Regions from separate parts of the Natronincola ferrireducens genome, predicted to be linked through region 2. Evidence: riboswitches for the same ligand, from Rfam matches in the RefSeq annotation. Region 2 holds a riboswitch; the other holds the start of a gene.
What was found. Region 2 has a riboswitch for molybdenum cofactor ahead of BLS22_RS05000 (molybdopterin molybdotransferase MoeA). Riboswitches for the same ligand answer to the same signal wherever they lie in the genome.
Positions count from the first base shown of each region.

Region 1 (5,624 bases), 120 kb from region 2:
TAAACGTAATATATTCATACTCAATATGTCTATAAAGTTATTATCATTACTTTCCTCAGAATGATAAAAAATTATTGTGCTTGATTCAGGGATTTGACATAAATATACGTTATCTAAAGAAACTTTATTATTTGTAAAATATCCATCAATATTAAAGCATAAGAAAAAGACTAGCAAAAAAGCCATCATAAGAGAGAGAAATTGTTTTATTTTTTTTTGCTTCATATAAATACTCATTTACCCCACCTCTTAACAATTGGAGACTTTGACTTAATACTGACTATACATATTATAATACTGTTTGAGTATGAAAAGCAACGAATATTAGTGCAAGAGGATCTAGTATACATCAAAGAAGGAACTTTAAATTGAAGAACCGGGTAATACATCATTTTTATTCAAGATACAAGTAGGACTTTTGATTTCTATTAATAATTTGTGATAGAAAAGCCGTTGTTTGAGATGGACACTGTATCCCATCGGTGATTTTAGTTTTGGCTGTATTAATTCATAGAGAGGACAGTCTTCAACAGAAAAAAATTTCTTTTCTTAAGGTAAATTAAGCTATCTCGTATAGGATAATACTTATAATAGAATTATAAATAGAACGGGTGTATAATTTTATATATGTTCAATAATTCATAATATTTTATATTAAAAAACCTACTCAGCAAGGGATGGTGAATCATTTGTCACTTATAGACCAGAAGATAAAAGATAAGCTATATAAAATTATATTTGGAACAGATACCCCAGCAGGAAAAGCCTTTGATGTCATGCTTATTATTACAATTCTCAGTAATAGTATGATAATTATTGCTGAAAGTGTAGAAGTTATTAGAAATACTTATGGAATGTGGCTAGTAGTACTGGGGTGGTTCTTTGTTATTATCTTTACTATTGAGTACATATTAAGGCTTTTTGTTGTCAAAAGAAAAGGTGCTTATCTGTTGAGCTTCTTTGGTATTATTGACTTACTAGCTATTTTACCTGCGTTTTTAGGTTTTTTTATGCCACAAATACGATTTTTAGTCATTGTTAGGAGCCTTAGACTCCTTAGACTGTTTAGCATACTAAAAATGGGCCGTTATATGGAAGAGTCTAGTCATTTGTTACGGGCATTGAAGGCTAGTAGACCTAAAATTACCGTTTTTCTTTTTACAATACTATTCATTATCGTGGTAGTAGGATCAATGATGTATGTTATTGAAGGACCCCAAAACGGATTTGACAGTATTCCTATATCTATGTACTGGGCAATTGTTACGATTTCCACCGTGGGCTATGGGGACATCTCTCCCCAGACCCCTATAGGAAAGCTAATTTCCAGCTTGCTAATGATTATCGGATATGGAATTTTGGCTGTGCCTACTGGAATTATCTCCCATGAACTGGCCCATACTTCTAAAAACCAAGGAAAGAAAAAAAACTGTCCTAATTGTTATTCAAAATTCTATACTAAGGAGGAACGTTTTTGTTCTAAATGTGGCACTTTGCTTGATTCATAATATAAAGTAGATATTATAGATGGCGTTTGTAAACTTCTCAATGATTTCAGGATTTTTTTCTATATAGCTCTTTTTAGCTGAGTAGGCGTATAAGGAATATAACCACTTTTTTGACCACACTATACTTTACCTTTAAAAGTTATCAATTTATTTGGTGTAACTGTAGAGTCATTAAGTATTAGAAAACAGATGAATATTTAATTATTGTATAAAATGGGAATTGATAAAACTTCACATTCATTAGGGTATTTAAGGTGATTATAAAAAATAGAAGGACTTAAAGAAAGAGATCTATACAATTATTAAATTAGTTAAACTATTGACAATTATTTTACAATTATATATACTTATAGCAATGAATCAATTATCAAAATTTTATAAATACTCCGAGTCTATTCTTCCTAATAAAGAAATTTTATGGGAGATAGGCCTGTAGGGTATAAAGGGAAACCTTTATGCCTCCCATTGTGGAAAGGAGTCGTGCATACAAAACATTCTAGAGGAATGGTATTGGATGTTAGACGCCTAAAAGGGCGTCTTTTTTAACGAAATGACTCTTTTGTAAAGGAGTCATTTTTTGTGGCCCTCTGTGAAAGCGACTTGCGTAAAATCACAGATTTTAGCAATATATATCATAATATTTGAAATAATTAAATGAATACATAAATTAGAAGGTTAAAAACAAAATCACATAGAGAAATAGGGGGGAGGAACATTAAACTTTTTAAAATTATTGCAATCATGATCATTGGTATCTCTATATTAGGATGCTCTATCGGTAGTAGAGACAAAGTTCCTTTAGAAGTCCAAGCACATATAGAGGAAACCAACGAAGTACGGATTTTGAATAAACATACAACAACCAATATTCAAGGGGTATATTATGTTGGTAAAATCTTTGGTGAAAAAACAATTCTTCAGTGGGTAGAAAAGGAGGGATTTAACGGGAAGATTCAACTTCTTGTAACAGTTGACGTAGAGGAGGATAGGGTGTTGAAGGTTGAAGTTTTAGACCATCAGGAGACAGATAGTTATGGAGGATACATAACAGAAGATTGGTTTTTAGATAGGTTTATTGGAAAAGACCCTCAGTACCAATTGGTTGCAGCAAAGGTTACTGCTAAAAATCCTGAGGATATTTCTATTGTTACAGGAGCCACCATCACAAGTGAAGCCGTTATCAATGCTGTAAATGATGCTATGGAAAATTACTTAAGAATAAAAAAGGAGGAATTTAAAAGATGAAAATACATCGTATAGCAATACTTCTTATTCTAATAATTGGGTTAACACTGTCAGGATGTTCAACTACTTCACAAGAAGAGGCGGTAATATCTACGGGTGGAGAGACAATCGATGAGAAAATTGTGCTTGCAGGTCTAGAAGAGAAGGAAATAGAGATCACAGTTGAAAGCCTAAAGAACTACGAAACGATAACAAGAGAAGTAGTTTCAGTGAATTCCAGCGGTACTGAAAACAGGTTTGCTGTAACAGGAAGCTTACTGGAGGATGTGTTACAGGATTTAGGACACTCTCAAAAAGATCTAAAAGGTCTTCGGTTGATTGCTGGTGATGGATATTCTATGGAGGTTCCTAAGGAGGTTGTAGGTCATCGGGAAATAGTCCTGGCTTATGAGGTAGATGGAGAGCCATTAGATCAGAAAAGTAGACCTATTAGAGTAATTGTTCCACAGGAAAGGGCTATGTATTGGGTTCGCAACCTAACAAGAATCGAAGTATTAGAGGAAACAGAAGACGCAACTGTAAACACTGTTATTTTTTTAGAAGCTGCCATAAGTACCCTACCTCAAGAGGATTACACCTATTATGATAGTGTAGATCAAGCCATTAGACCTACAGACCTTATTAGAGAATTTGGTGATGAAAAGGAAGAGAAAACTGTATACATAAAAGCTGTTGATGGATTGGAAAAAAATGAAACAAATGAGATTTTCCAAAGTGGTTACATAAAAGTAACTGGTACGGATGCACCTATGTTTTTATCACCAGATATCCCTAAGGGAATGTACGTGAAGGACATTTTATGGTTTTCTCAAGGCAACAGCGTTTTTTTTACCTATAGCAAAGGCCAAGAGTTGTTTCAAGTTAAAAAGTTAGAAGATAAAGAGGGGATTATGCTAAAGGACATTATTGATGAAGTTGGTTTAAGAGAAGGACAGACTTATAAGCTGACAGCTGTTGATGGATACAGTGTGGAAGTAGGGATAGAGGAACTGGAGAAGGGGATTGTCTATTTAGGAAAAGAGGGAGAGCTAAGGACTTCCTTTGAAGACCTACCTAAAAATCTCAACATAAAAGGGTTATTAGCTATAGAGGTAATGGATTAAGATAAAAAATAATCATCGGAGCTTAGTTAACAACAGTATAAGGATAATCGGGGGGAGATAAATGGCTAAACAAAGATTTCTAAAGAGATTTTCTGTATTTGATTTGGTGGTAATAGCCATGATGGCTTCTCTGGGAATTGCTATTAAACCAGTGGTAGTTCCCTTAGCCCATATTATCACAGGGCCCCTATATATTCCTGGGGGTGTGATTGCTGGTGGGTTTTATATGCTATGGATTGTTCTAGGGGTAGGTCTTGTGGGAAAAAGGGGTACTGCTACCCTGATAGCCTTAGTTCAAGCAATCATGGTAATTTCTATAGGGGTTTTTGGTACCCACGGAATTTTAAGCTTGATCACTTATTTATTACCAGGAATTGCTGTTGATATGGCTCTTCTATTAACAAGGCATAGGGGTTGTTGTATAGGCTGTTGCTTTTTGGCTGGCATTGCAGCCAATATGAGTGGAACTTTTCTCGTCAATGTTGTTTTTTTTCAATTACCCTTGATACCTCTAATATTAAGCTTAAGTAGTGCTGCTTTGTCAGGAGGCCTGGGAGGATTGATAGCTTATAGTATTATTAAACAATTTAGAAATCTACATATCATCAATCATGGAACATAAAGGGGTGACAAAATGAAATATAAAAATCTTCTATTAGCAATAGTATTATTGTTTATAGGTAGTTTATTAGGTTTTACAGTGGCAAAAACAGGCTTGGCGGCAAATTCACAGGTCCATGAGATAGATGCTATGCATTTAACAAGTTTCAAAGTTATAGGGGACGTAAAAGAGGTTATTGAGGTTAAAGAACTTAGTCAGTTTGCCACGACAGAGATGGAGCATAAGGATAGCGTAATGAAGTTTTTCTCTCTTGAGGAAGTCATCAAGTCTGCATATCCCATTGTAGAGGAGTATGAGATTTTATTTGTAGGTAGGGATGGACTAATGGCGAAAATTGATGGAGATAGGATGGAGGGGTGCCATATCACGTACTCTTATGAATATGGATGGGAGCTTGTCAATGAAAACCACCCTATTAGCAGTAATATTAAAAAATTAAAAGAGATCGTAGTAATTTCTAAAGAAAACAATTGGAAAGATGGGGTTAACATTATAAGTGTGACAGAAAATATTCTTAATATGACGCCAGGCCAAATGTACATAAAAGAACTAAATCATTATCCCCACTTTGAAGGTAAGTCCTCAGTAGAGGAAAATGGCAGGACTTATAATACCAGCGTTTATACTACAAAAAAAATCATTAGATTTCAAGATTTACTCGATATTCCCCAGAACAAACTTCTTTTAGCTGTAAGTAATGATGGAGACTACCGCTACATAGATGGCAGGGGCTATTTTGAACTAAAAGACAATAGAATTGATTATATAGATACACACAATAAAAAAACCATAAAGGAAGTAAAGGGTGTTTTCATCAATCCCCCTGCTGTTAGTATCATGGATACCTATTATGATACATTACATTTTATGAAACAGGATGAAAAAGTGATGATTTTGTTTCTAGATGGATTTGGATATCATCAATACCTTCAAGCAATGAACAAGGGATATGCTCCCTTCTTAAATTCCTTAGAAAGGGCTGAAAAAGCTTCGACAGTATATAGACCTGTAACCAATGCAGGCTTTGCTGCCATGATTACAGGAGAACCCCCATTTATAAATGGTATCTATTCTAGAAATCAAAGGGAGCTGAAGGTGCCAAGTATTTTTAGCTGGGCACTGGAGTTAAATAAAAAGGCAGCACTA
Region 1 covers NZ_FNFP01000001.1:965,552-971,175, forward strand. The annotation lists gene BLS22_RS04390 (ion transporter) at 681-1,508, shown strand; molybdenum cofactor riboswitch at 1,881-2,002, shown strand; gene BLS22_RS04395 (RnfABCDGE type electron transport complex subunit G) at 2,250-2,753, shown strand; gene BLS22_RS04400 (molybdopterin-dependent oxidoreductase) at 2,750-3,856, shown strand; gene BLS22_RS04405 (ECF transporter S component) at 3,918-4,478, shown strand; gene BLS22_RS04410 (alkaline phosphatase family protein) at 4,491-5,624, shown strand, end outside.
Region 1: linked by a shared signal. The riboswitch ahead of BLS22_RS04395 (RnfABCDGE type electron transport complex subunit G) and the one ahead of BLS22_RS05000 (molybdopterin molybdotransferase MoeA) in region 2 are both predicted to bind molybdenum cofactor.

Region 2 (5,624 bases):
AAAAGGGATATTCTTCATCATTGACCAGTCTTAAGTCTACATTAATACCAGACCATAGCAAAACACTTGATTTTGTATTACCCTTTGCTATTATTTTTTCCACCTCATCTAGAGAGGTGAAGTATTCCATGATAGCTTCTCGATTTTCCTCTAGGCAGCTGGCGATAATATCTATATCTTTAATGATCTCCTTTTGCCTTCTTATACTACCAGCTAAGCTCACCCGAAGGATGTCCTTTTGCTCCTTTAATTTTTCAACAATAGCTCTACCAAAAATCATTCCTGTAGATAGTAAGTGCTGTCCCCTATACTTTTTAAGATGTTCTATGCCCTCTAATATTTTATTTTGGGTTTTTTCTCCGAAACCCTTCAAATCAATTAATCTATTTTCCAAGCAAGCATACTCTAATTCACCTATGGTGGTAATATGTAATACATCATACAACACCTTCACCTTTTTAGGTCCTAAGCCTGGAATTTTTAATATATCAAAAATTCCTTCAGGGATAGTAGCTTTAAGTTCCTCATAGTACTGTAGCCTTCCAGTGCTTACAAGCTCAGTAATCTTTTCTTGGAGGGCCTTTCCTATTCCCTTTACTTCATGAAGTCTATTTTCCTCTACTAAGGCGTTTAAATCTTCATTTAGAAGTTCTATCACCCTAGCACCATTAAAATAAGCCCTAGTTTTAAAGGGATTTTCCCCTTGGATTTCTAATAGTATGCCAATATCCTCTAGTATTTTGCTAACCTCTTTTTTATCCATTACACCACTCCTGTTTCTCTTCTCTTTATCTATTATCATACCCTTTTACAGAAAGTTTAAAGCCCCATAGGTTTTTGCTTAATACTACACAAATTCTACAGGACTTTATTTATAAAACCAATTTCTCTTTATTAATCTTCTACAACTTCTATAGTATCCCCAGGATAAACAATGCCACCCTTAATAACTTTTGTAAAAATCCCTTCCTTTGGCATAACGCAATCCCCAACTTGATGATAAATAGCACAATGCTGATGACACTCCTTACCAATTTGGGTTACTTCTTGAAGGGTTTCTCCTATTTTCAATTTCGTCCCAATAGGTAATTGATTCAGGCTTATCCCTTCCGTTGTGATGTTTTCAGCAAAATCCCCTTCTTTAATATGGGGAAGACCTGCTTGTCTAATTTTATCAGCACTTTCTTGGGCCAACAAACTCACCTGTCGATGCCAGTCTCCCCCATGGGCATCTCCCTCTATTCCAAAGTTTTCTAAGAAAACTGCCTTTTCAACTGGAACTTTTTTTTCACCTTTTCTTGTACTAATATTTATTGCTACTACTTTTGCCATTCAAACCCCTCCTTAAATAAATAGTACCTCTCCAACATTTTTCATATCATAACCACCTAATCCTTCTACTAATTTTATGAAACTATTACTTTTCATGGTTTCAATAAGCTTAATTATTTCCTCCTTTATTAAATCCTCCTGTCGAATTAATAGATCATAGTCCTCCCAACCAATTTGGATAAAGTCTAACCCCATAGATTTTGCAGCAGAATACACTCCTAAGCCCCAATCGGCGGTACCACTGGCCACTGCCGCCGCCACCGCCATATGGGTGGTCATTTCCCTATCATACCCATTGACTTGAGATGCTTCTATCCCTGCTCCTTTTAAAGAATAATCCAACAAAATTCTTGTGCCAGCCCCCCGTTGTCTATTTACAAACTGTAGATCATCCCGGATTAGATCCTGTATCCCTTCAATATTTTTAGGGTTTCCCTTTGCTATCATAAAGCCTTGACTTCTTTTTGCAAATTTGATTAAAGTCATTTTTTCATCCTTTAGATAACGTTTAACATAGGATACATTGTACTCCCCTGTCACTTCATCCATTAGATGAATAGGCGCTATATGGCATTCCTTTTTTTTCATAGCCATAATTCCCCCCATGCTACCTACATGGGCAGAGGCTAAAAACAACTGGGGATTTTCCTTATGTACCTGGTTTCCTATTATATCCATAACAATATCATGACTTCCTATAGATACAATTGTATTTTGGATTTCTTCTGAGGACTTCAATAAAGTGACTTCTATTTCTTTTCCTGCCTCATATCCTTCACTTTGCTGAGGAATAACCAAAATACCATCCGCCTTTACCAAAGACATAGTAACTCCAGCACCCCGTTCTAATGGTGTAGCTGTCATTTTCTCTCCAACTTTACCTAGCTTCAATCGAATATATTCTTCATGTTTTAGAGAAGATACAACCCTTCTGGTTAAATGAGCTTTTATTTTTTGTCCCTCTGGAAGAACTTGTCGATTGTATTGAAAGATGAGGGGCTTTAAGAAAAATTCAAAAACAAAGTAAGCAGATACAGGATATCCTGGAATGCCTATTACTGGCTTTCCTTTTACAGTAGCTAAAATAACTGGTTTTCCTGGTTTAGTAGCTACCCCGTGGATAACTACATCTCCAATTTCTCTTAGTATGTTTACTGTATAATCCTTTGAGCCAGCTGAAGACCCAGCATTAATAATAATAACATCATTTTCTTCCACAGCTTTACAGATGGCTTCTCTAATAAGATTGTAATCATCCTTCACAATGGGATATCTATTGGGCAAGCCTCCATAGTGCTGAATCATTCCGGCAAACATTCGAGAGTTAGATTCTACAATTTTTCCAACCTCTAGAGGTTGGGAGACCTCAATGATTTCCGATCCTGTTGGTATAATTCCTACCTTAGGCTGTTGATAGACTTCAACCTCTTGAATTTTGCCCGCTAAAAGTCCTCCGATATCCATGGGTCTAATTTTATGGTTAGTGGAAATAATCATTTCTCCCTCTACAATATCCTCCCCAATAGGTCTTACATGTTGCCATGGCTTGGCACCCCTATATATTTCAACCTTTTCATCATCTATTTCTACAACATCTTCAATCATAATGACAGCATCGTAGGGCTCTTTAATACATCCACCTGTATTAATAAAAATATAATCCTTATCTAACTTTAACTGAATAGGATTACTTTCCGTAGCACCATAGGTTTTTTCTGCTATAACAGCAATACCATCCATGGCAGCAGCATTATAGCTTGGGGAAGATTTTTCAGCAAAAACTGGGGCTGAGGTTATCCTATCTAAGGCATCTATGACCTTTACCTTTTCAGTTTTTCTAAAAAATTCTTCTATGTCAAAGCTTGAGAAATATTGATTTTGTGCCTCCTGCAAAGGAATATTGGTTAAATATATATTTCTTGTGTCTTTTCCCATATAAACACCCCGCTTTTTTAAAATAGATAAACCTCCACCTCTTGTCCTTTTGTTAGTCCCTCTTGATTTGTATCAATTTTCACATAGCCTATCGAATTAGTCATCATTGTTAACATCCCAGATTTTCCATGAATAGGATAAACCTTTGTCTTTTGTTTTTCCTGGGCAATCTTCACCATTACATAGTGTTCTCTCCCGGGAGCTGAGGCTATATTTACCGTTAATTCTCCCAAAAGATAGGGTATGGAACTTTCATCACTATAAAGCACCTTAACTAAATGGTTTACTAGGATTTGATAAACCACCAATGCCGACACCGGTTGTCCCGGTAGACCAAAAACTGCTTTGTTGTTTATCTTCCCCACAATAGTTGGTTTTCCAGGTTTTACAGCAATGCCATGAATAAATACTCCCGGTTCTCCTATAGCATTTATAGCATCCTTTGTAACATCCTTGGTTCCCATGGAGCTTCCTCCAGATACCAATATGATATCACTAATCTCTAGAAAAGCCTTCAGTTGATCCTCTAAGACCTGTAAGTCGTCTTTTACTACATCTAAGGCCACTACTTCACACCCACTCTGGATAGCAGCTGTCGCTAAACTATAGGTGTTCATATCCTTAATTTGCCCGGGTTTTGTTTCTTCCTCTGGTGAAACAATTTCATCGCCAGTTGATAGAATGCTTATTTTAAGCTTTCTAAAAACCTTTATCTTTGTAAACCCCATGCCTGCTAATACACCGATATCCTGGGGTCTCAGTTTATGACCTTTTTTTAGAATTACTTGTTCTTTGGTAATATCCTCCCCCACTTCTAAAACATTGTCCTTAGGGGCAACCGCCGTTTGGATAAAAATCGTATCATCATCCATCTCCTCTGTATATTCCACCATGACAACGGCATCACTATTTTTAGGGAGCATACCCCCTGTAGGAACATAACAACATTCACCAGATTGAATAGAAATTTCTGTTGGTTTTCCCATTTCTACTTCTCCAGATTTTTGCAAAAAGCTTGGTAGGGATTCACTGGCACCAAAGGTGTCCTTTGCAATAACTGCATAGCCATCAACGGTGGATCTATTAAAGTCTGGAACATTTATTGGAGCTTTTATATCTTCGTAAACAATTCGACCTAGAGCTTGTAATATTGGAATTTCTTCCCCTGCTAATGTTAAGTCTTTAAAAACTTCCTCAAGCCTATTCCGTGCTTTTTCCATCGTTACTGTATTTAATAGTTCCATGGCCTCTTCCCCTTTACTTGAAATTCATATTCTTTCATGAAAAAACAATAGCCAATCCACAAGGATCGGCTTATTTATTAACACAAATTTCCTTTCCAAAGTGGGAGGCAAATAAATTTCTTTATTTACCCAAGGGTAAAAAATCTTAGCTTTTACTAGCCTTAGATTATTTCACTCGAAAATTTGACACCTATTTTTATGTAATTTTTTTAATGTTAACATATTTTTACTAATTGTTCAAGTTTTTAGAAAAAATAGAAATTTATGCTTTGAAAAATAGTTTTTATTCTTTTGCAGAAAAAATAAAACCCCCTAAGAAAATCTTAGGAGGAACTTTGATCCAAGATGTCGTCAACTAGCAAAATTCACACCCGCCACGCACTAAAGGTGGGTGACAAATTTTATTCTTCTGAAGTCCCCTTAGGGGCATTCCATAGGAATAAAAATATGTTCTCCCGGATGTTATTTGTCGGTTGAATTTTGCTAGTCGTCACGGGCATCCTCGACTGTCTTTAAGGTTATTATATAATAAAATAAGTTGGATTTAAAATGTACTTTTTACCAAAATTCTTCATTATCCATTACTATTACGTAATTTCCCTCTATTCGTTTTAAATTTCTTTCTTTTTTTACTGTCCACGTCACTTGACTTCTCTACTATTTTTCTTTCTTCTATATATCCACCTCAATATCTTCTTTTATAACATAAGAGCAAGCTAGTCTAAATCCCTTCTCTATCTGCTCATCACTTAGCTTCAAATATTCTTCAGCACTGATGTCCTCTAAGTCCTTACCCTGTAATACCCTTATCCTACATCCCCCACATCTTGCATTGCCACCACAGGGGGATGGAATAAAAATATGATGGTCTCTAGCAACACTTAGTAGTGTATTCCCTGGAAAAACTTCTATAGTTTTATTAGATTTTTTAAAATGTATTTTAACTATCATTTTTTATAATACACCTCATTTATCATTTTTATTGGGCTATAGGTGTTATTATATACTTTGAAAATTTTTTTCATGCAAAAGGCAGCCTAAGCTGCCTCCTTAATAATCATATCAATTTCATCTTCTTTTAGGGTTTCCCTATCCAACAGACCTTTTGCAATA
Region 2 covers NZ_FNFP01000001.1:1,084,159-1,089,782, reverse strand. The annotation lists gene polX (DNA polymerase/3'-5' exonuclease PolX) at 1-763, opposite strand, end outside; gene BLS22_RS05010 (MOSC domain-containing protein) at 895-1,332, opposite strand; gene BLS22_RS05005 (molybdopterin biosynthesis protein) at 1,345-3,267, opposite strand; gene BLS22_RS05000 (molybdopterin molybdotransferase MoeA) at 3,285-4,511, opposite strand; molybdenum cofactor riboswitch at 4,584-4,704, opposite strand; RNA gene ssrS (6S RNA) at 4,845-5,022, opposite strand; gene BLS22_RS04990 (2Fe-2S iron-sulfur cluster-binding protein) at 5,184-5,462, opposite strand; gene BLS22_RS04985 (ATP-dependent metallopeptidase FtsH/Yme1/Tma family protein) at 5,549-5,624, opposite strand, start outside.